Regions from separate parts of the Kitasatospora sp. NPDC057542 genome, predicted to be linked through region 1. Evidence: riboswitches for the same ligand, from Rfam matches in the RefSeq annotation. Region 1 holds a riboswitch; each other region holds the start of a gene.
What was found. Region 1 has a riboswitch for cyclic di-AMP ahead of ACFU7Y_RS17305 (transglycosylase family protein). Riboswitches for the same ligand answer to the same signal wherever they lie in the genome.
Positions count from the first base shown of each region.

Region 1 (5,834 bases):
TCGAACGGCTCGGACACGGCGCCGAAGCCCTCGCCGAGTACCAGGCACTCCTCACCGCCCACACCGCCCGCCTCGAATCCGGCCTCGACACCGACCCCGAGCGCAGCTACGACCTCCGCGAACGCATCGGCCTCCACCTCGCCGCCACCGGAGACCCCCAGAACGCGTGGCAGTGGCTGCTCCCCCTCCTCCTCGACCGCGAACGCCGCGACGGCCCCCACCACCCCACCGTCCGCCGCCTGCGCCAGTCCCTGTCCACCCTCACCCCCACCTCCACCCCCTGGCCCCCGCCCCAGCCCTGATCCCCTCTGGTCTTCACCTCCCCACGCGCGCAGCGACGGCACCGACCCGGTGGCCGCTGCCGACGTCCGGGGAAGACGTCCGGGCCCGGGGCGGAGCTCGGGCAGGGTGTGGGGACACGGGCGGGCGGGGTGAGGGCGCGGGGGTAGGTTCGGGGTGTGACGACGAATGCTGTGCCGACGAAGACTCCGGGCGCGAAGTTGATCCTGCTGACCACCACCCACCGGGTGGCTCCCGGCCTGCTGGCGTGGCCGGCGTGGGAGGCGTTGCGGTCGGCGGCGCGGGTGCTGGTGGGGGACGAGGGGCATCCGCAGGTGGCGGCGGTGCGGCAGGCCGGGGTGGTGGTGGAGGCCGTGCCGGCCGGGTCGGCGCCCGCGTTGGCGCGGCTGCTGACCGGGCAGCCCGCCGGGGCCGGGCCGACGGTGTGGCTGGGCAGTCCGGACGGGGACCCGGGGCTGACCGACGCGCTGGCGCGGCTCGCGGTGGAGCACGCCGGCGAGGTGCCGGAGATCGAGGTGCTGCCCGGCTCGTACGACCTGCCGGGGTCACGGCTGCTGGACCTGGTGACGGTGATGGACCGGCTGCGCTCCCCGGGCGGCTGCCCCTGGGACGCCGAGCAGACGCACGAGAGCCTGGTGAAGTACCTGGTCGAGGAGGCGTACGAGCTGGTCGAGGCGATCGAGGAGGGGGACCGGGAGACGCTGCGCGAGGAGCTGGGTGACGTCCTGCTGCAGGTGTTCTTCCACTCCCGGATCGCCGAGGAGCACCCGGCTGAGCCGTTCACCATCGACGACGTGGCCGGGGACATCGTCGAGAAGCTGGTGTACCGGCACCCGCACGTGTTCGGGGACGTCGAGGCCGGGGGCGCCGCCGAGGTGGAGGCGAACTGGGAGCAGCTGAAGGCGGCCGAGAAGGCGGACCGCGAGTCGGTGCTGGACGGGGTGCCGGCCGGGCTGCCCTCGTTGGCGTACGCGGCGAAGCTGGTGTCCCGGGTGCGCCGGGCGGGCTTCACGGGGGTGCCGGACGAGCCGTACGAGCTGCCGGCCGAGCTGACCGCCGACTCGGCGGGCCGGCTGCTGCTCGCGGTGGCGCAGCGGGCGCACGACGCCGGGGTGGACGTGGACGCGGCACTGCGGTCGGCCGCGCGCGGTTACCGGGACGCGGTGCGCGCGGCCGAGGGCCTCAAGCCGGAGTGACGACGGGCTCGGGGTGACGGGCCCGGGCCTGGAGTGACGGGCCTCAGGCCGCCGTGGCGGCGGGCTCAGGGCGCCGCTGCGGCGGGACGAGTTCGCCGATGGCCTCGCCGACGAGGACGACGAGTTCGGCGAGGCGCTCCAGGTCGAGGTGGTCGGGCAGCTCGGCCAGCGAGACGATCCGCTCGCCGTCCGGGCCGGCCACGGCGAACAGGTCGATCGGTCCGAGGTGCTTCTCGGCGGTGTCCACGAGGGCGGCGACGTCGCTGGGGCGGCGGATGTCGCCGCAGACGCCGACGACGGGGCAGCCGGGCCGGTCGAGCTCGGAGGCGAGGTCCTCGGCGATGCCGACGTGCTGGTCGGCGATCAGCATTCCGGTGGCGCCGGCCGCGGCGAACCGGCGGGCGAGGCCCGCGCCCGACCCGCCGTCGAGGACCGCGATGACGACGACTGACCCGCTGACCCGCATGGCCTGCTCCTCCCTGTGGACGACACCGCACCGGCGCCCACGCGTACTGCGGAGGATCGTAGGCAGGTCCTGACCCTCCGCAACAGGGATTACCCCTCAGGTGACCAGGCTCACGCCCGCCCCGCGGCCAAGAGTCGGCCAAGAGCTGTCCACGGGCTGTCCACGGTCCGTCCATGGCCGTGCCACGGGGTGTTGGCGCGCCGGATGCGATCCGCCGGCGGCGGAGCGGCGGCCCGCCGGAGGGAGGGTCCCCCGTCGCACCGGATACGGTCGGTCCATGCCAGCTCAGCCCGACCCCGCCCGTCCCGCCGCCGCGCCCTCCGACGCCACCGCCCCGCAGCTGTTCACCTGGGAGTTCGCCGCCGACCCGTACCCCGCCTACGCCTGGCTTCGCGAGCACGCCCCGGTGCACCGCACCACGCTGCCGAGCGGCGTCGACGCCTGGCTGGTGACCCGGTACGCGGACGCCCGGCAGGCGCTCGCGGACAGCCGGCTGTCGAAGAACCCGGCGCACCACAGCGGGCAGGCGCACCGCACCGGCCGGGTGGGCATTCCGGGGGAGCGGCAGGCGGACCTGATGACCCACCTGCTGAACATCGACCCGCCGGACCACACCCGGCTGCGCCGGCTGGTGTCGAAGGCGTTCACCCCACGCCGGGTGGCCGAGTTCGAGCCGCGGGTGCAGCAGCTCACCGACCGGCTGATCGACGGCTTCGCGCAGCGCGGTTCGGCGGACCTGATCCACGAGTTCGCCTTCCCGCTCCCCATCTACGCGATCTGCGACATGCTGGGCGTGCCGGCCGAGGACCAGGACGATCTGCGGGACTGGGCGGGCATGATGATCCGCCACCACGGCGGGCAGCGCGGCGGCGTGGGCCGGGCGGTCAAGCGCATCCGCGCCTACCTGGTGGACCTCATCCACCGCAAGCGGGCCGACCTCGGTGACGACCTGATCTCCGGCCTGATCCGGGCCAGCGACCACGGCGAGCACCTGACGGAGAACGAGGCCGCCGCCATGTGCTTCGTGTTGATCTTCGCGGGGTTCGAAACCACCATCAACCTGATCGGCAACGGCACCTACGCGCTGCTGCGCAATCCGGAGCAGCGCCGGTTGCTGCAGGAGTCGGTGGCGCGCGGGGAGACCGCACTGCTGGAGACCGGGATCGAGGAACTCCTGCGCTACGACGGGCCGGTGGAGCTGGCGACCTGGCGGTTCGCGACCCGGCCGCTGACCATCGGCGGGGTGGACATCCCGGTCGGCGACCCGGTGCTGGTGGTGCTGGCGGCGGCGGACCGCGACCCGGCGCGGTTCGCGGCCGAGAACACCCTCGACCTGGCCCGGGCCGACAACCCCCACCTGGGGTTCGGGCACGGCATCCACTACTGCATCGGCGCCCCGCTGGCCCGGATGGAAGGGCGCGCCGCGCTGGCCACGCTGCTTTCCCGGCTGCCCGATCTGCGGCTCGCGGAAAGCCCGGAGAACCTGCGCTGGCGCGGCGGTCTGATCATGCGTGGGCTGCGCGAACTCCCGGTGGAATTCAGCCCGGAGGGCCGCTCCCCGCACGCGCCTCCGCATGCCCCTTCCGCGCCCTCGGCGCGCTGAGGTCACGCGACGGACGTCGCCGATCGCCTACCGGCGAGGGTGTGAACGCCCATCAATCCGGACATAACGCCGCCGTTGGTAGGCGATCGGACACGGGCCGTAATTCTCGTGTGATATCGACGATATGAGCTTGTGATTAGTCTGATGATCTGTCTACTCTCCCTGGAGTTCGCAGCTGCGGACCTCGTACGCGGAACGCCGAATCCTGCCCGCCGCGCCACGGGAAACCGACCAGAACCCTGGGCAGGGGCGGGGGAACCAGGTTTGTTGCCGTCTCCCCACGGCTTGGGGTGAAGCCGCCCGAGCGGAATCGTTTCCGCGTACGGCGGCCGGGCCACCTCCCGGTCCGAACCCGACAGCTCACCTCGCAGGCGTGCGGAGAGGGACCTCTTCATGCTGTTCGTTGGAACTGGCCGTCACCGTCGTCGCACCCAGGCCGAGAAGGCCATCGCCGTCGCCGGTGTGGCCGGCGTCGGACTCGCGATGCCGCTCCTCACCGCCACCGGCGCCTCCGCGGCCCCGGCCTCCACCTGGGACTCCGTCGCCCAGTGCGAGAGCGGCGGCAACTGGAGCATCAACACCGGCAACGGCTTCTACGGCGGCCTCCAGTTCACCTCCAGCACCTGGAAGGCGTACGGCGGCACCGCCTACGCGCCGCAGGCCAACCAGGCCAGCAAGGCCCAGCAGATCTCGGTCGCCGAGAAGGTGCTGGCCTCGCAGGGTCCGGGCGCCTGGCCGGTCTGCTCCCAGAAGGCCGGTCTGACCAAGGGCGGTGCCCCGGCCGTGGTCGACACCTCCTCGGACGCCAAGGCGCAGTCCGCCCCCAAGCAGCAGACCCCGAAGCCCGCCGTCAAGCCGGCCGAGAAGCCGGTCGCGCAGAAGCAGGCCGCCCAGAAGCCGGTGCAGAAGCCCGCCGCGCAGCCGGTCCAGCAGGCCGCCCCGCAGCAGCAGGCGCAGCCGCAGACCCCGGGCTTCTCCGGCAAGGCCGGCTGGGACGCCGACGCCAAGGTGTACTGGTACCAGAACAACGGTGCCTGGTACTGGACCAGCCACCAGAGCGTCTACCAGCAGTACGCCGGCCAGGCCGCCGCCCAGCCGCAGTACGCCCCGCACGCCGCGCAGCCGGCCCCGCAGGCCGCCGGCCACGACTACACGGTCCGCGCGGGTGACACCCTGTCGACCATCGCCGCCGCCCAGGGCGTGTCCGGCGGTTGGAGCGCGCTGTACGAGCAGAACCACGCCACCGTCGGCGGCGACCCGAACCTGATCCTGCCCGGCCAGGTGCTGCACCTCGGCTGAGCCGTCGCGGCCGGCGCCGGGCCGTCGTGCCCGACGCCGGTCCGTCATGTCCGGCGCCGGGCCGTCGCACGCGGAGCCGACGCCGTTGCGTCCCGACGTCCGAAGGGGGCCGGTCCTACCGGTCCCCTTCGTCCGCATTCGCCCGCTCCGGTGGGACAAGCTGGGGCAAGCAGGTGAACTACCGGCGGGTAGTGGGGCCACACGCTGAGACGGGACCGAGGTCGGCGTGGCCCCGGGAGCCCGGGCGGTTAGGCTCTGGTCGTAACGACTCCGCAATCGTCCTGCTGACAGCACCACCGTCAGACCGGACCCTGCTTCCGCAAGGAGATGCCTCGTGCCGTCCATCGATGTCGTCGTAGCCCGTGAGATCCTCGACTCGCGCGGCAACCCCACGGTCGAGGTCGAGGTCGGCCTCGACGACGGCAGCACGGGTCGTGCCGCTGTCCCGTCGGGTGCCTCCACCGGTGCCTTCGAGGCGCTGGAGCTGCGTGACGGTGACAAGAACCGCTACTTCGGCAAGGGCGTCGAGAAGGCCGTCCTGGCCGTCATCGAGCAGATCGGCCCGGAGCTGGTCGGCTACGACGCCACCGAGCAGCGCCTGATCGACCAGGCCATGCTGGACCTGGACGCCACCCCGGACAAGTCCTCGCTCGGCGCCAACGCCATCCTGGGCGTCTCGCTGGCCGTCGCGCACGCCGCCTCCGAGGCCAGCGACCTGCCGCTGTTCCGCTACCTGGGCGGCCCGAACGCGCACGTCCTGCCGGTCCCGATGATGAACATCCTCAACGGCGGTTCGCACGCGGACTCCAACGTCGACATCCAGGAGTTCATGATCGCCCCGATCGGCGCGGAGTCCTTCTCCGAGGCCGTCCGCTGGGGCGTCGAGGTCTACCACACGCTCAAGGGCGTGCTGAAGGAGCGCGGCCTGTCCACCGGTCTGGGCGACGAGGGCGGCTTCGCCCCGAACCTG
Region 1 is NZ_JBHVFE010000117.1:3,022-8,855, reverse strand. It holds gene ACFU7Y_RS17325 (protein kinase) at 1-302, shown strand, start outside; gene ACFU7Y_RS17320 (MazG family protein) at 459-1,496, shown strand; gene ACFU7Y_RS17315 (SDR family NAD(P)-dependent oxidoreductase) at 1,540-1,962, opposite strand; gene ACFU7Y_RS17310 (cytochrome P450) at 2,240-3,565, shown strand; cyclic di-AMP (ydaO/yuaA leader) riboswitch at 3,785-3,953, shown strand; gene ACFU7Y_RS17305 (transglycosylase family protein) at 3,959-4,864, shown strand; gene eno (phosphopyruvate hydratase) at 5,199-5,834, shown strand, end outside.

Region 2 (5,834 bases), on a different contig from region 1:
GGCGCGGTTCCGAGGCGATGCGCGGCTTTCGTGAAGTCGGTGTGGAAACCGGAGTTCACGCCTTCGGGGGAGTGGCAAAACGGATAGATCTTCACTAGGGTCTGGCGTCAAACCTATTTTCTGGAACCTCATCCCATCGGGTGAGTCCGATGAAAGAAGGAGCCGGTCCCTTGGCCTCCCACCGCCGTCCCAAGCAGCCGAGCCGCGCGCGGATCTCCGTGCTCACCGCTGCCGCTGCGACTGCGGTCGCCCTCTCCGCCCAGGTGGCCGCGCACGCTGCGCCGCAGCCGAACAAATCGGACGTCAAGGCGCAGATCGACCAGCTCCAGGAGGAGCAGGAGCAGGCGGCGGAGAAGTACAACGGAGCCAAGGAGCGGGCCGACCAGCTGCGCAAGCAGGCCGACCAGCTGCAGGACCAGGTGGCCCGCAGCCAGGAGCAGATGACCCAGCTCCAGGGCGGCCTCGCCGAGGTGGCGGGCGAGCAGTACCGCACCGGCGGCATCGACCCGTCCGTCCAGCTGATGCTCTCCTCCGACCCGTCCGGCTACCTGGAGAAGGCCTCCACCGTCCAGCAGGCCAGCACCAGCCAGGCCGAGGCGCTCAAGGGGCTGCTGGACCAGCAGCGCCGGCTGGACCAGGAGAAGACCGAGGCGGCCGCCGTGCTCGCCTCGCTGGACACCACCACCAAGGACCTGAACCAGGCCAAGGCGGACGTCAACACCAAGCTGAAGGCCGCCCAGGACCTGCTGAACTCGCTGAGCGCCGCCGACCGCGCCGCGCTGCGGGCCCAGCAGGCGCAGGACGACCGCGCCTCGCGCGGCAGCGACCGGGTCGACCTCAGCAGTCTGCCGCCGGCCAGCGGCTACGCGGCCGTGGCGATGTCCAAGGCGATGAGCAAGCAGGGCTCGCCGTACGTGTGGGGCGCCACCGGGTCGACCACCTTCGACTGCTCGGGCCTGATGGTCTGGGCGTACGGGCAGGCCGGCGTCTCGCTGCCGCGCACCTCGCAGGAGCAGGGCCACTACGGCACCCGGGTGCCCTCGCTGGACCAGGCCCAGCCGGGCGACCTGGTGATCTACGGCGCCGACATGCACCACGTCGGGATGTACATCGGCAACGGCATGGTGGTCCACGCGCCGCACACCGGTGACGTGGTGAAGGTGATGAAGGCCGACGCGATGTCGATCAACACCATCCGCCGGGTCTGACGGACCGACATGCCCGAGGGGCTCCTCCGGGGCCTGTGAAAAACGCCACCTCCGTGCGGGGGTGGCGTTCGGGTTTCCGGCCTCTTTGCGGCCGCATGCTGAGAACCGATCAGCCTTGCGTGTGCCACTGGTCACCATCGGTCATTTTCACAAAGGAACTTGGGTAATCTTCCGTCTTTTTTCTGACAAGGATTTGAACGGATCACGGTTCAGTTACTAGGGTCGTGCCCCGAACCACCGCACTGTCGATCGCCCAGCCAGGGTGGCGGCGGTGGTTACCGCCGAGTTCGCGAGGCAGCGGGGCAGGTCGAAGCGACTGCCCGACAGGGGAGCCCAGTTTTCGGGGGCGCTGTGGAGCGGAGCCGGGGAACCACGTTCCTCCGGGGTGAATCGGCGCCAGGTCGGCCGGTGGAACGGCCGTGAGGCGTCGTAGGGCATGCTTCCGGCCCGAACCCGTCAGCTCACCCGGTAGGCGGACGTAGGAAGAAGGAGTCCGCCTTCGTGGCGTCCCATCGTCGTCCCAAGCCCGCCGGTCGCGCCCGCGTCTCGATCCTGACCGGTGTCGCCGCCGCAGCCGTCGCCCTCTCCGCGCAGTCCGGCGCCCACGCGGACCCGCAGCCGACCAAGGAACAGGTCAAGGAGCAGGTCGACCAGCTCAACGAGCAGGCCGAGGTCGCGACCGAGAACTACAACGCCGCCCAGGCCAAGCAGCAGGAGCTGGAGAAGCAGGTCTCCGGCCTGCAGGACCAGGTGGCCCGTCAGCAGGCCCAGGTCACCGAGCTCCAGGGCGGCCTGGCCGAGATCGCCGGCGAGCAGTACCGCAACGGGGGCATATCCCCGACCGTCCAGCTGATGTTCTCCTCCAGCCCGGACAACTTCCTCAGCCAGGCCGGCACGCTGAACCAGGCCGGCAGCACCCAGAAGGGTCAGCTGAAGGAGCTCCAGGAGCAGCAGCGCAAGCTCGACCAGGACCGCAACGAGGCCCAGGGCAAGCTCGCCGAGCTGGAGTCGACCACCCAGCAGCTGAAGGCCTCCAAGGAGGAGGTCCAGGGCAAGCTGAAGGCGGCCCAGGACCTGCTCAACACACTGACCGACCAGGAGCGCCGGGCGCTCCAGCAGGCCGAGGAGAAGGCCGCCGCCGAGGCCCAGCTGAAGGCGGAGTCCGCGAAGCTCGACGCCGCGAAGGCCGCCGCCGACCGCGCCTCGCGCGACAACAGCCGCGGCGACCTCGCGAGCGGCACGACCACCGCTCCGGTGAAGGTGGCCGCCGGCAGCTCGCGCGGTGCCGCCGCGCTCTCGGCCGCCGCGTCCAAGGTCGGCAGCCCGTACGTCTGGGGTGCCACCGGCCCGGGCTCCTTCGACTGCTCCGGCCTGATGGTCTGGGCGTTCAACCAGGCCGGCGTGTCGCTGCCGCGTACCTCGCAGGCGCAGGCCTCGGCCGGCACCCGGATCGGTTCGGACATCTCCCAGGCCCAGCCCGGCGACCTGCTGATCTTCTACAGCGACGCCCACCACGTCGGCATCTACGCGGGCAACGGCCAGGTGCTGCACGCGCCCAAGCCGGGTGCGTCGGTGCGCTACGAGGCGGTCACCAACATGCCGCTGACCTCCATCGTGCGGGTCTGATCCCCGCGCGGACGCTTCCAGGCCCGGTCTTCCCCACGGAAGGCCGGGCCTGCGGCTTTTCCGGCGGGGTCGATCTGATGTCCGATTAGAGGTCGAATATTCGGGTTGGTGGGGGTTTGGACTCGCTTGCCCGAACTCGCTAACGTCTGCCACCGGACTCCCGCTCGACGGCCGCCCGTCGTGGTGCGGCGGCGGGGGTCGCACCGCAGGATTGGAGCCGCTGCCGCCATGCCCGTGCACCGCCGTTCCCAACTGCTCACCCGGGCGCTGGTGCTGACCGCGGCCGCCGCCACCGCGCTGGGCGTGGCCACCGGAGGCAGCGCCCAGGCCGCCCCCGGCAGCCCGGACCCGTCCGACCGTCAGGACGTCACGGCACAGGTGGAACAGCTGTACGACGAGGCCGAGCAGGCTTCCGAGAAGGCCAACGCGGCGCAGGAGGCCCAGCGGCGGCTCCAGGGCGAGACCACGATCCTCCAGGGCGAGATCGCCGTCGCCCAGAACCAGCTCAACGAGCTGCGCGGCGACCTGGCGACGGTGGCCGGGGCCGAGTACCGCGGCGGCGGGATGACCCAGACCGCCCAGCTGATCCTCTCGCCCGACCCGGAGGGCTACCTGGCCCGCGCCCGCACCCTGGGCCAGGCCGCCGTGCGCCAGCAGGAGACTCTGCACGAACTGGTCACCCGGCAGCGCCGGCTCGACCAGCGCCGCACCGAGGCGGCCGGCAAGCTCGCCGAGCTCGACCGGACCCGCCGCTCGCTCGCCGACAGCAAGCAGCAGATCCAGCAGCGGCTGGCCAAGGCGCAGAAGCTGTTGAACGGCCTGGACGCCACCGAGCGGGCCCGGATGACGGCCCAGGACGCCCGGGACGCCGAGCAGCGCGCCACCCGGGGCACCGACCGGCTGGACCTCGGCACCGCCCCGCCCGCCTCCGAGCGCGGGGCCGCCGCGCTGGCGGCCGCGGTGCGGATGATCGGCTCCCCGTACGTCTACGGGGCCACCGGGCCGCACGCGTTCGACTGCTCCGGTCTGATGTACTACAGCTGGCGGCAGGCCGGAGTGACCCTGCCGCGCACCTCGCAGGCCCAGGCGTACGCCGGGCAGCGGATCAGCCTGTCCGAAGCGCGACCGGGAGACCTGGTGATCTTCTACCGGGACATGCACCACGTCGGCATGTACGCCGGTGGAGGCGTGATCGTGCACGCACCCCGCCCGGGCGCCAAGGTCCGCTACGAGAGCGTCACCGCCATGCCGGTCTCCGGGGTGGTCCGGCTCTGAGCGCCCTGCCGTCCGGCCCCGCCGGCGCCACCGACCCTGCCGGCCCCGCCGACCCCGCCGAGACAGCCCGGCCCCGGCCCCGTCCCCGCCGCGTGCTGTCCCGGCGGGGTGCGCTGCTGCTCGCGGCCGGCGGAGTGGCCCAGCTGTCGCTGCAGCCGGCCGCCCCGGAGGTACGCCCGGCGCGGTCGGCGGACCGGCACGGCGAGGTGGCCGCCGCGCTCGCGGAGCGGGCGCGCTCGGCGCCGCCGTGGGCCGGGCTGCCGGTGGCCGAGGCGGGGTACCGCAACCTGGTGCTCGCCGCCTCCGGCGGGCCGGAGCGGCTGACCGCCGCCGCCGACCTGGCGGTGCGGATCGCCGGGTACGACGAGTACCCGGTGGTGTACCCGCGCCGGATCGAGCTGGTCCGGGCGGGGGACAGCTGGCGGGTCGAGCGCGAGGAGAGCGCGGGCGGGCCGCCCGCGCCGTGGGACTTCGGGCCGCTCCGGTCGGCGCCGGGCGCGCACTGCCTGGTGCTCGGGCCGGCCGCCGGCCCCGACCCGGCCGAGCTGGTCGCGGTGGGGGACCGGGCGGTGCCCGCCGTCACCGAGGTCTGGGGCGGCGCCTGGCCGGGGCGGCTGCTGCTGGAGCGGCCCGCCACCGAGGAGCAGTTCGCCCGGCTGCTGGAGGGCGACCCGGACGGCTGGACGGGCATGGCGGCGGTCACCGTGGCCGCCCCCGGCGCGCCCTGGCACACGCCCTCGGACCGGGTGCTGGTCAACCCGGAGGCGTACGGGCGGCTCAGTGACTTCGGCCGCCAGGTGGTGATCACCCACGAGACCACCCACGTCGCCACCAGGGCCGACACCCGGGCCTGGACCCCGCTGTGGCTCTCCGAGGGCGTCGCCGACTGGACCGCCTACCGCGACTCGGGCCGCAGCCCCCGGCAGATCGCCCCCGAGCTGGCCCGGGACGTCGCCGCGGGGAAGCCGCCGACCGCACTGCCCGCCGACCGGGACTTCGCCGCCGGAGCCTCCGGGATCGCCCAGGCCTACGAGCAGTCCTGGCTGGCCTGCGAGCTGATCGCCCGCGTCCACGGCCCGCAGCGGCTGGTCGCCTTCTACCGGGCGATCGGCGCGGCCGACGGGCAGGGCGAGGACCGGGAGCGCCGGACCGACCGGCTGATGCACCGTGAGCTGGGCGTCGGCCTGGAGGAGTTCACCCGGCTCTGGCTGGAGCAGGTGACGGCGCTTTGAGGCGCGTCCGATCAGGGGTCCGGTCAGCGGCGCTGTTCGGCCGGGGTGCCCGGGTGGTCGATGCCGTCCAGCAGGTCCTGCTCGTAGGCGATGCCCGGACGCACCGGGTAGCCGGCGGCCGGCAGCGGGGCGGGCTCGCGGTCCAGCACCACGGTCGGCGGCAGCGGCGCCTCGCCGCGGGTGGAACGCCAGAGCCGGACGCAGGAGAGCAGGGTCGCGGCCAGCAGCAGCAGGTTGCGCACGGCCAGCACGGTGACCGCCGCCGGGTCGCTGGCCAGGACCTGGGTGAACATGGTCGGGAACTCGACCAGGGTCAGCGGGCAGGCGAGCAGGATCAGCACCGCCACCGGCCGCTGGCTGCTGTTGCGCACGGTCAGGCAGACCGCCGCGACGCCGATCAGCCAGACCAGGTACTGCGGGCTGATCACCCGGCTGGTCACCACGAATATCAGCAGCGCGCACAGCGCCGCGTCGTACATGGTGGCCGCGCTGC
Region 2 is NZ_JBHVFE010000137.1:2,269-8,102, reverse strand. It holds gene ACFU7Y_RS19110 (C40 family peptidase) at 171-1,208, shown strand; cyclic di-AMP (ydaO/yuaA leader) riboswitch at 1,546-1,699, shown strand; gene ACFU7Y_RS19105 (NlpC/P60 family protein) at 1,710-2,834, shown strand; gene ACFU7Y_RS19100 (C40 family peptidase) at 3,063-4,109, shown strand; gene ACFU7Y_RS19095 (hypothetical protein) at 4,202-5,341, shown strand; gene ACFU7Y_RS19090 (glycosyltransferase 87 family protein) at 5,365-5,834, opposite strand, start outside.
Region 2: another riboswitch for cyclic di-AMP. It lies ahead of ACFU7Y_RS19105 (NlpC/P60 family protein); the one in region 1 lies ahead of ACFU7Y_RS17305 (transglycosylase family protein).

Region 3 (5,834 bases), on a different contig from region 1:
ACCTGGACACCCCGGTCTCCGTGCACGGCTCCCGGCTGCGGCTGCGCACCGCCCTGGACGACCCGCTCACCACGGCCGCCGCCGGTGCCACCGACGGCCTCGCCGTCGTCCTCGACATCACCGACGTCTCCCCCGTCGCCGTCCGCGACCGCGTCCGCGCCCGCCTCACCCTGGCCGGCCGGCTGCACCTGGCCCACCTCACCGACGACGGCCTCGGCGTACACCTGCGGGTGGACGTCGCCCACGCCGTCCTCGCCACCCCGTACGGCACCGGCGCAGTCACCGCCGACGACCTCGCCCTCGCCGCCCCCGACCCGCTGGCCCGGCACGAGGCCGCGCTGCTCACCCACCTCGCCGACGACCACGCCGAGGCGCTCGACGTCCTCACCCGGCTGCTGGACCCGGCCGTGCTCGCCCACGAGCCGGAGGTCCGCCCGCTCGCGCTGGACCGCTACGGCCTGGTGCTGCGCCTGGACCACCCGCACGGCCACCGCGACGTCCGCCTGGCCTTTCCCGAACCGGCTCGGGACACCGACGACTTCGGCCACCGGATGCACGAGCTGCTGGCCGCCGCCCGGTACGGCCTGCCGGTCCACCGGCACTGACTCCCGCTCGAACGAAGCAGCCGGCCCGGCTCCACGAGGAGGTCCTCATGAAGCCGGGCCGGCCTGGGCGTGTCCCGCGCCCATGTCCACTGTGCGGCGATCACCCGGTCGAGCGGTCACCCGACATGACCATCCCGGAGGATCGATTCGCCCCGCAGCAGCGGCGGTTCCTGAAACCTTCGGGGCTCAGGGCCCCGCGAGGTCGGAGTGCCTCGGGCTCAGAGCGCGACGCCGTGCGCGCGCAGGTAGGCGACCGGGTTGATGTCCGAGCCGTACTCCGAGCCGTTGCGGATCTCGAAGTGCAGGTGCGGGCCGGTCACGTTGCCCGTGGCACCGGAGAGGCCGATCTGCTGGCCGACGGTGACGGCCTGACCGAGCTTCACACCGATCGAGGAGAGGTGTGCGTACTCGGCGTAGTGGCCGTCGGCGAGCTTGATCTCGACCTGGTTGCCGTAGGCGCCGCCGTTGCCGGCCTTGACCACGACACCGTTGGCGACGGCGCGCAGCGGGGTGCCGGTGGAGGCGATGAAGTCCTGGCCGGTGTGGTGGCCGGAAGCCCACATCGAACCGGCCACGCCGTAGGCGGTGCCCAGCTTCGGGTTGGCCAGCGGGGCGACGAAGCCGGAGGTGGCGGCGGCGACCGGAGTGGCGGTCACAACCTGGGCCGGAGCGGCGACCTGCAGCTGGGTCTGGAGCTGCGCGGACGGCTTGGCCGCCTCGGTCTTCACCTGGACCTGGGCCTGCGGCGTGGTGGCCTGGGTCGCCGGAGCGGCGGGCTTGGCCGGTGCGGCGGGCTTCGCCGGAGCAGCGTCGGCGGACGGCGCGGCGGCGTGGCCCGGCAGCGCGAGCTGCTGGCCCGGGAAGATCAGGTTCGGGTCGGCACCGACGACCGAGCGGTTCTGCTCGTACAGCGCGTGCCAGCCGCCCTCGACGTTCTTGGCGGCGGCGATCTTGGACAGGGTGTCGCCGCTGACGACGCGGTAGCTCTCCTGCGCGGCCTGGGCGGCCGGAGCAGCGGCCTGCGCGGCCGGCTTGGCGCCGGTGGAGGCGGCAGCCTGCGCGACCGGGGCGGCCGGAACGATGTGGGCCTGGGCGCTCACCGCGGTCACGAGCGGGAGGGCGAAGGAGACACCGGTGACGGCGGTGGCGATGCCGATGCGGGCAGCGCGGGGCAGGGCGATACGACGGGCCTGAGCAGGCATGGAATTTTCCTCTCCGACGCCTGCGAGGTGAGCTGTCGGGTTCGGGCTGGAGTTGCCCGGCCGCATGCGCGGCTTCACCCCGAGCCGGTCCTGGACACCCGCGCCCTGAGGCGCGAACTCCGGTCCGGCGACTTACCTGTGGGTCCCCCACTCCTGCCGTGCAGAGTTCGTTTCGAACCACCGGGCAGCGGCAGGACTCGGCGTTCCACCCGGTGGATCCGTCCGGACTGGCCGGGCGGTCGCTGAACTAAAACCCATCCGTTCGGGTGAAGCAATGTCGATCTCTTGAAACGGCAACGATCCCCCCGGACCCAGTGACCCTCCGCAGGCCGGACCGCACGATACGTACACAACCCATTCACCCCCCGCCACTGATCCACGACCCTGCGCCGAGATCCGCGACGCAGCGCACCCGCCCCTTCACGCACCGCCCTCGGTCAACACACCCACCGGTGACCCTTGTCACGTGCGCCCCGGCAGCGCAGGATTCGCCCGTGGCCACCTCCGAGACCGGCACCCTGCGCCTGGGCACCGCGCAGGGGCGCTGGGTACTACTGGCGACGGTGCTCGGCTCCAGCATGGCGATGCTCGACGGCACCGTGGTGAACGTCGCCCTGCCCCGGATCGGCGCCGACCTCGGTGCCTCCCTGGCGTCCCTGCAATGGACGCTGAACGCCTATCTGCTCACCCTGGCGGGCCTGATCCTGCTCGGCGGCGCGCTCGGCGACCGGTACGGGCGGCGCAAGGTCTTCCTGGTCGGCGTGGTCTGGTTCGCCGCCGCCTCCGCGGCCTGCGCCGTCGCACCGGACATCCGGGTGCTGATCGCCGCCCGCGCCGTCCAGGGCATCGGCGGGGCACTGCTCACCCCCGGCTCGCTCGCCATGCTCCAGGCGGTCTTCCACCCTGACGACCGCTCGACGGCGGTCGGCCTCTGGTCCGGCTTCGGCGGGGTGTCGGCCGCGGTCGGTCCCTTCCTCGGCGGCTGGCTGGTGGACGGTCCCGGCTGGCGCTGGATCTTCCTGCTGAACCTGCCGCTCGCCGTCGCCGTGGTCGCGGTCACCACCCGCTCGGTGCCGGAGAGCCGGGACAAGGACGCCTCCGGCCGCTTCGACGTGCTCGGTGCCGCGCTCGCCGCCTTCGCCCTCGGCGCGGTCACCTACGCGCTGACCGCGGCCGGCGAGGGCCTGTCCCCCGCCGTCTGGGTCAGCGGGGCGATCGGGCTGACGGCCGGCGCCGCCTTCGTGGCCGTCGAGCGCCGTGCCCCCGAGCCGATGCTGCCGCTCGGCCTGTTCTCCTCCCGGCTGTTCACCGCGGTGAACCTGGTCACCCTGTGCGTGTACGCGGCGTTCAGCGGCGTCTTCTTCCTGCTGGTGGTGCAGCTCCAGATCGTGTCCGGGTTCTCGCCGCTGGTCTCGGGCTTCGCGCTGGTGCCGATCACCGTGCTGATGCTGGCGCTGTCCGCGCGCGCCGGGCGCCTCGGCAAACGGATCGGCCCGCGCATCCCGCTCACCGTCGGTCCCATGCTGTGCGCCGCCGGGGTGCTGCTGATGCTGCGCATCGGCCCGGACTCCTCGTACTGGGCGGACGTGCTACCCGCCGTCACGGTGATGGGCTGCGGAATGACCGTGCTGGTCGCGCCGCTGACGGCGACCGTGCTGGCCGCCGTCGACGTCCGGCACGCGGGCATCGCCAGCGGGGTCAACAACGCCGCCGCCCGCGCGGCCGGCCTGCTCGCGGTGGCCGCCCTGCCGGCGCTGGCCGGGCTGAGCGGTGACGCCTACCGGGTGCCCGCCTCGGTCGACTCCGCCTTCCACACCGCGATGCTGATCTGCGCGGGCCTGCTGGTCGCCGGCGGGCTGATCGCCTCCGCGACCGTACGGGGCAATGTGCTCGCCCCCGAGGAGCAAGCGGTGGCCGAGCCGAACTGCGACTGGCCGTGCGGCACCACCACCCCGCCGTTCGACCCGGGCCACGTCCCCACGACGCGCGAGGGCCCCGCCACCGGTCCGGCGGCAGGGCCCTCGGCTCAGAGCTGATCCGACGTCAGAGAATGTCGGCCGGCGCGTACTTGGCGGCCTCCGGGTAGGCGGCCGCGACGGCCTCCACCTGGCGGACCACCTCGGCGACCTGGGCACCGGCCGCACCGGTGAAGGACAGCCGGTCGGCCAGCAGCGCGTCCAGCGCGGCCCGGTCCAGCGGGATCCGCTCGTCGGCGGCCAGCCGGTCCAGCAGCTCGTTCTCCCGGGCGCCCGCGCGCATCGCCAGCGCGGAGGCGACGGCGTGCTCCTTGATGACCTCGTGCCCGGCCTCCCGGCCGACGCCCGCGCGCACCGCGCCCATCAGCACCTTGGTGGTGGCGAGGAACGGCAGGTAGCGGTCCAGCTCGGCCTCGATCACGGCGGGGAAGGCGCCGAACTCGTCGAGGACGGTGAGGAAGGTCTCCAGCAGGCCGTCGAAGGCGAAGAACGCGTCCGGCAGCGCGACCCGGCGCACCACCGAGCAGGAGACGTCGCCCTCGTTCCACTGGTCACCGGCCAGCTCGCCGGTCATCGAGGCGTAGCCGCGCAGGATGACGGCCAGGCCGTTGACGCGCTCGCAGGAGCGGGTGTTCATCTTGTGGGGCATCGCGGAGGAGCCGACCTGGCCCTCCTTGAAGCCCTCCGTGACCAGCTCGTGGCCGGCCATCAGGCGGATGGTCTTGGCCAGGCTGGACGGCGCGGCGGCCAGCTGGACGAGGGCGGTGAGCACCTCGAAGTCCAGCGAGCGCGGGTAGACCTGGCCGACGCTGGTCAGCACGTGGTCGAAACCGAGGTGCCCGGCGACCCGGCGCTCCAGCTCGGCCAGCTTCCCGGTGTCACCGCCGAGCAGGTCCAGCATGTCCTGGGCGGTGCCGACCGGGCCCTTGATCCCGCGCAGCGGGTAGCGGGCGATCAGCTCCTCCAGACGGCGGAAGGCGACCAGCAGCTCGTCGGCGATCGACGCGAACCGCTTGCCCAGGGTGGTGGCCTGCGCGGCCACGTTGTGCGAGCGGCCGGCCATGACCAGCTCGGAGTGCTGGGCGGCCAGCTTGGCCAGGCGCACCAGCACGGCCACCGTACGGTCCCGCACGTGTTCGAGGGACTGACGGATCTGCAGCTGCTCGACGTTCTCGGTCAGGTCCCGGGAGGTCATGCCCTTGTGGATCTGCTCGTGCCCGGCGAGCTCGCTGAACTCCTCGATCCGGGCCTTCACGTCGTGACGGGTGACCCGCTCACGGGCCGCGATCGAGCCGAGGTCGACCTGGTCGATCACTCGCTCGTAGTCGGCGACGGCGTTCGCCGGCACCTCGACGCCGAGGTCCTGCTGGGCCTTCAGGACGGCGAGCCACAGGTGGCGCTCAAGGACCACCTTGTGCTCGGGGGACCACAGCTGGGCCAGGGTCGCCGAGGCGTACCGGGAGGCCAGGACATTGGGGATCTGGGGCTTCGCGCTCACGCTTCGCAAGAGTAACAGCCGAGGTCACGCCGGGCGTCGGCGGATGGGGTAGGCTGGGTCAATTGAGCGCCTTTCAGATGACGCTCCACAGCCTCCTCACCGCAAGGATACCACATCGATGAGCGAACCTCCAGCGGACGCACGGAACTCCAGCGGCGCCCTCGCCACGGCCCTGCGCACCGAGCAGGCCCACCTCACCCGGCTCTACGCCCGGCTGGACGCCGTACGCGAACGGGCCCGCCGCGCCGCCGACGACGCCCACGACGGCGCCGCGCCCGGCGGCACCCACCAGGCCCGGCTGGAACGCGAGGTGCGTGCGCGCGAGGCCGCCCGCCACGTCGCCCGGCTGGACGCGGTCGAGCGCGGCCTGTGCTTCGGCCGGCTCGACGAGCGCGACGGCACCGTCCACTACATCGGCCGCACCGGCCTCACCGACGAGGCGTACGAACCGCTGCTGCTCGACTGGCGCACCCCGGCCGCCCGCCCGTTCTACACCGCGACCCCCGCCCACCCCGGCCCCGTGGTGCGCCGCCGCCACCTGCACACCCGGGGC
Region 3 is NZ_JBHVFE010000094.1:198-6,031, forward strand. It holds gene ACFU7Y_RS14735 (DUF2470 domain-containing protein) at 1-605, shown strand, start outside; gene ACFU7Y_RS14740 (peptidoglycan DD-metalloendopeptidase family protein) at 824-1,807, opposite strand; cyclic di-AMP (ydaO/yuaA leader) riboswitch at 1,810-1,947, opposite strand; gene ACFU7Y_RS14745 (MFS transporter) at 2,302-3,843, shown strand; gene purB (adenylosuccinate lyase) at 3,851-5,290, opposite strand; gene ACFU7Y_RS14755 (HelD family protein) at 5,400-5,834, shown strand, end outside.
Region 3: another riboswitch for cyclic di-AMP. It lies ahead of ACFU7Y_RS14740 (peptidoglycan DD-metalloendopeptidase family protein); the one in region 1 lies ahead of ACFU7Y_RS17305 (transglycosylase family protein).

Region 4 (5,834 bases), on a different contig from region 1:
AGGAGCTGCTCTCGATCGTCCGCACCGAGCAGAACGGCGTCCAGACCGCGGTCGGCTACCTCGCCGGCGACGGCACCGAGGGCCCCGGCGGCGAGGACCGCACCGTGGCCGAGCTGCTGACCCTGGCCGCCGAGGCCGGGCTGCCGACGCCCGTCCTGGTGCCGCTGGTGCCCGGCCCACACACCTTCCTGACCGAGCTTCACGCGATCGCCGCCGAGTACGGCGCGCCCGTCACCGACCCGCTGGGCCCGCACCCGCTGCTGGCCGAGGCCGTGCACGTCCGACTGTCCGAGGCCGGGCTGGCCCGGGCCGACCGCGCCCGGCTGTTCGCCATCGCGACCGCCGCGGACGGCGTGGTGCTGACCACCGTCGGCGGCGAGGACGCGGCCGCCGCGGCCGGCATCACCGGTGTGCTGCTGGCCGCCCGACTGGCCGTGCCGGTCGTCGCCGCCGCGCTCGACGTGCCCGGCTCGGTGGCCGCGGCCGTCAACCACCTCAAGGACACCGGCTCGCAGCGCCCGGCGCTGGCCCCGCTGGTGATCGGCCCGGAGGCGGACTCCGAGCTGCTCGCCACCGCCGCCGAGGAGACCGGCTGCCCGTCGGCCGCGCCGCTGGGCGCGTACCCGTCGGTCGGCCAGCTGATCGCCTCTACGTACCTGGCCGCACTGCCCGCGCCGTCCCCGGAGGACCTGGCGCGGGCCGAGGCGGAGGCGGCGGCCGCCGCCGAGGCCGAGGGGGCCGTGGAGGGCACTCGTGGCGCCCACGCGGCCACCGAGGGAGCCTCGGGGCAGTAGTCGACACCGCGCGCCGGTTCGCGCGCACCGAAGGGTCCGGAACGGCTTGCGTTCCGGACCCTTCGCTTTCCCCTTCTTGCCCCGTGCGTCCCGTGCGGGAGCCGAACGGCAACGAAGTGAAATGTCCGTTCTGGTGCTATTTGAAAGGAAATAGGGGGCGCCCGTCCAGGCGCGCGAATCGCGGCCGCTCCCCCACCTGTCCGAGTAAGCCGCTCCGCAATTCGACGCACCGTCACGGCCTTCCTGAGGCGGAGCCAGTTGTGGATTCCCGCAATAGCGTTGCGCACAAATGATCATTTGCGATCATGACTGGCTGCAATTTTGGCAGTTTCGACTAAACCGTGATGTACATCACAGCCATTTGCAGTTTGAACTTAAGTCTGATTAACGTGCTCCCCGTTCGTAACCACACGAACCCGGTTCATCCGCAACGCCGAGTCCTGCCGTCGGATGTCCTGGCAGCGCGAAAACGCACCACGGCAGGAGCGGGGGACCCACAGGTAAGTCGCCCCGGGCCGGTCTCCGGAACGGTCCAGGGCTAGGGGTGAAGCCGCGCCCACCGCGCGGCCGGGCAACTCCAGCCCGAATCCGACAGCTCACCTCGCAGGCGTGGGAGAGGACCGCGTCTTCATGCTGCCCACCAACGGCACTCGCCTGTCCAGCCGCACCCACCGCGTGATCGCCGCCCTCGGCGTCGCGGGCGTCGGCCTCACCGTCCCCTGCCTCACCTCCGGCGCCGCCTCCGCCGCCTCCGTCGCCACCTGGGACAAGGTCGCCCAGTGCGAGAGCGGCGGCAACTGGAGCATCAACACCGGCAACGGCTTCTACGGTGGCCTCCAGTTCACCTCCAGCACCTGGTCCGCCTTCGGTGGCACGACCTACGCGGCACGCGCCGACCTAGCCACCAAGGACCAGCAGATCGCCGTCGCCGAGAAGGTCCTCGCCTCGCAGGGCCCCGGCGCCTGGCCGGTGTGCTCCGTCCAGGCCGGCCTCACCAAGGGCGGCGCCGCCGCCTCGGTCGACACCTCGGCGGGCTCCACCGCCGGTTCGTCCGCCGCCAAGCCCGTCCAGCAGAACGTCAAGCCGGCCGCTCCGGCCGCGAAGCCCGCCGCCAAGCCCGCGCAGCCCCAGACCCCGGCCGCCAAGCCCGCCGCGCCCGCCGCGCCCGTCCAGGGCGGGGACTACACCGTGGTCGAGGGCGACTGGCTGTCCTCGATCGCCGACCAGCACAACGTGCAGGGCGGCTGGCAGCGGCTGTACGAGCTGAACCGCGGCACCCTGACCGAGGGCCCGGACAGCATCTACCCGGGCCAGCACCTGTCCCTCGGCGGCAACGGCCAGGCCGGCCGGTCCTCCACCGCCGGCTCGGACTTCACCTGGTTCGACCGCTCGCAGAAGTCCGGTCAGTCCGCGAACGGAGGTGCGGTGAACGCCCGGCCGACCGCGCAGACCCAGACCCAGGCGCAGGCCCCGGCCGCCAAGCCGGCCGCCAAGCCCGCTCCGCAGACCCAGGCCCCCGCCGCCACCAGCGGCATGGCCGCCGCGATCTCCTTCGCCGAGTCGAAGGTCGGTCAGGCGTACGTCTACGGCGGCACCGGCAACGGCGGCTGGGACTGCTCCGGTCTGACCCAAGCCGCACTGCGCGCCGCGGGCATCTCCATCCCGCGCGTCGCCGCCGACCAGGCCGCCGCCAGCACCCACGTCTCGCTGGACAGCCTCCAGCCTGGCGACCTGCTCTTCTGGTCCAACAACGGCAAGGACTCCGGCGTCTACCACGTCGCGATCTACGTCGGCAACGGCAAGTACGTCGAGGCCGCAAACCCGAGCTCGGGCGTCCGTGAGCAGAGCATCGCCAACTGGGCCCCGGACTTCGCCGGCCGGGTCTGAGGACGGCGCAACGGCGGGCGGGCAACCGGTGACAGCCGACGGATAACGAAGAACAGATAACAGATTTCAACATCTGTCATCTGTCACCTGTTACCCGCCGGTCGTCATCCGCACGCTGACCACCCACCACCCCCGGGGAGAGTCTGGTCGCTCCTCTCCGGGGGTTCCGGCGTTCCCGCCGACGGTTCGGGGTCCCCCTCCGGCGGTTCCGCCATATCCCGTGGTGGATCCCCGCCCCAACGGGCATGCTGCTGCTCTGCACCCGAGGAGGAGTCACATGGCCCAGGTCACCGTCACCCTCGACGCGAACCTCGCGATCGACGCGATGATGCTCTCCGGTACCAAGAACCCCCAGGACGCCGTCGAACTGGTCCTGCGCGACTACCTGGCCCGCGGCCGCCGCACCGAGACCCGTACCGGCGAGGCCGCCGACGGACACCGTCTGACCGTCGACCGCCCCACCACCCAGGAGGGCTGACCGCCTGAGGGCCCGCGACGGCCGACCGCGCGCACGCCGAACGGGCCCCGGAGAGCAACCGCCCTCCGGGGCCCGTTCGTTCGACCGTGGCGGCCGGGGCTCAGCGCGCGCAGGCCCCGGTGGACCCGCGCATCACCAGCTCCGGCTGGAACATGAACTCACCGCGCTGGGCCGCGTTTCCGCCGACCTCCTCCAGCAGCGCGTCCACCGCCGCCGTGGCCATCGCCTCGACCGGCTGGCGGATCGTGGTCAACGGCGGCTCGGTGAAGGCGATCAGCGGCGAGTCGTCGAAGCCGACCACCGACACGTCCTGCGGCACCGACAGCCCGCGCTGCCGCACCGCCCGGATCGCCCCGAGCGCCATCATGTCGCTCCCGCAGACGATCGCCGTGCAGCCCTTGTCGAGCAGCGCGCCGGCCGCCGCGTGCCCGCCCTCCACGCTGAACAGCGTGTGGTGGACGAGGTTCTCGGCCTCCTCCCGGGTGCGTCCGAGCACCTCGCACATCGCCGCCGTGAAGCCCTCGATCTTGCGCAGCACCGGCACGTACCGGCGCTGACCGACGGCCAGCCCGATCCGCTCGTGCCCGAGTTCGGCCAGGTGCTGGACGGCCATCCACATCGCGGCCCGGTCGTCCGGCGAGATGAACGGCGCGTCGATCTTCTCGCTGTAGCCGTTGATCAGCACGAACGGCACCCCGCGCCCGGCCAGCCGGGCGTAGCGGTCGTGGTCGGCGGTGCTGTCGGCGTGCAACCCGGAGACGAAGACGATGCCCGCCACTCCCCGGTCCACCAGCATCTCCACCAGTTCGTCCTCGGTGGACCCGCCCGGCGTCTGGGTGCACAGCACCGGGGTGTAGCCGTGCCGGCTGAGCACCTGCTCGATCACCTGGGCCAGCGCGGGGAAGATCGGGTTGCTCAGCTCCGGCGTGATCAGTCCGATCAGCCCGGCGCTGCGCTGGCGAAGGCGGGTCGGCCGCTCGTACCCGAGCACGTCGAGCGCCGCCAGCACGGTCTGCCGGGTGGCGGCGGAAACGTTCGCCTTGCCGTTGAGCACGCGGGAGACGGTGGCTTCACTGACCCCCGCCTGCGCCGCGATGTCTGAGAGTCGCGCCGTAGTCACGGTCCCAGAGCCTATTCCAACCACGTCAGACCGCCCACCAGCCGGTGCTGTTCGGAGCCAGCACCGTCTCGCCACCGTCCACCACGAGGTCCGCCGAGGCCAGCAACAGCGTGCCCGGGGCCGCGATCCGCACCGGCTCGCCGGTGGTGTTCACGGTGCAGACGAAGGCGCCGCGACGGAAAGCCAGGGTGCCCTCGGGGCTCTCCAGCCACTCGACGCCAGTGCCGGCGCCGAGGTCGGACTGCGCCCGGCGGACGGCCAGCGCGCTGCGGTAGAGCTCCAGGGTGGACGTCGGGTCGCCGGTCTGCGCCTCGACGCTCAGCTCGGCCCACTCGGTCGGCTGCGGCAGCCAGGACGGCCCGCCGGCCACCGGTCCGAAGCCGTACGGGGCCTCGGTGCCGGACCACGGGATCGGGACGCGGCAGCCGTCGCGGTAGCCGTCCTGGCCGGCCTGGCGGAAGAAGGACGGGTCCTGGCGGACCTCGTCGGGCAGGTCGGTGACGTCCGGCAGGCCGAGCTCCTCGCCCTGGTAGACGTACGCCGAGCCGGGCAGCGCGAGCATCAGCAGGGTGGCGGCGCGGGCGCGGCGCAGGCCGAGTTCGCGGTCGCCGGGAGTGCGGATCTGGGTGCCGAGGCCGGGCTCGTTGGCGAACCGGGTGGCGTGCCGGGTGACGTCGTGGTTGGACAGCACCCAGGTGGTGGGGGCGTCGACCGGGCGCATCGAGTCGAGTGAGAGGTCGATCACCTCGCGCAGCGCGGTGGCGTCCCAATCGGTGCCCAGGTACTGGAAGTTGAAGGCCTGGTGCAGCTCGTCGGGACGGACGTAGTTGGCGGTGCGCTGGACGGTCGGGGTCCAGGCCTCGGCGACGCCGATCCGCTGCCCCGGGTACTCGTCGAGGATCTTGCGCCAGCTGCGGTAGATCTCGTGCACGCCGTCCTGGTCGAAGAACGGCATGACGTCGTTGCCGAGCAGCTTGAGCTGGTCGGCGCCGCCGAGGTCGGGCAGGCCGGGGGCCTTGACCAGGCCGTGGGCGACGTCGATGCGGAAGCCGTCCACGCCCATGTCCAGCCAGAACCGCAGGATCGAGCGGAACTCGTCGGCGACCGCCGGGTTCTCCCAGTTGAAGTCGGGCTGCTCCGGGGCGAACAGGTGCAGGTACCAGTCGCCGGGGGTGCCGTCCGGGTTCTCGGCGCGGGTCCAGGCCGGGCCGCCGAAGATGGACTCCCAGTCGTTGGGCGGCAGTTCGCCCTGCTCGCCCTTGCCGGGGCGGAAGTGGTAGCGGTCGCGCAGCGGGGAGCCGGGGCCCTCGCGCAGGGCGCGCTGGAACCACTCGTGCTGGTCCGAGGAGTGGTTGGGGACGAGGTCGACGATGATCCGCAGGCCCAGGTCGTGGGCGTCCCGGATGAGGGCGTCGGCGTCCAGCAGGGTGCCGAACATCGGGTCCACGGCGCGGTAGTCGGCGACGTCGTAGCCGGCGTCCGCCTGCGGCGAGGCGTAGAACGGCGAGAGCCAGACCGCGTCCACGCCGAGGTCGCGCAGGTAGGGCAGACGGCT
Region 4 is NZ_JBHVFE010000006.1:14,590-20,423, forward strand. It holds gene ACFU7Y_RS01715 (hypothetical protein) at 1-794, shown strand, start outside; cyclic di-AMP (ydaO/yuaA leader) riboswitch at 1,216-1,417, shown strand; gene ACFU7Y_RS01720 (transglycosylase family protein) at 1,404-2,681, shown strand; gene ACFU7Y_RS01725 (hypothetical protein) at 2,959-3,159, shown strand; gene ACFU7Y_RS01730 (LacI family DNA-binding transcriptional regulator) at 3,260-4,279, opposite strand; gene ACFU7Y_RS01735 (alpha-amylase family glycosyl hydrolase) at 4,305-5,834, opposite strand, start outside.
Region 4: another riboswitch for cyclic di-AMP. It lies ahead of ACFU7Y_RS01720 (transglycosylase family protein); the one in region 1 lies ahead of ACFU7Y_RS17305 (transglycosylase family protein).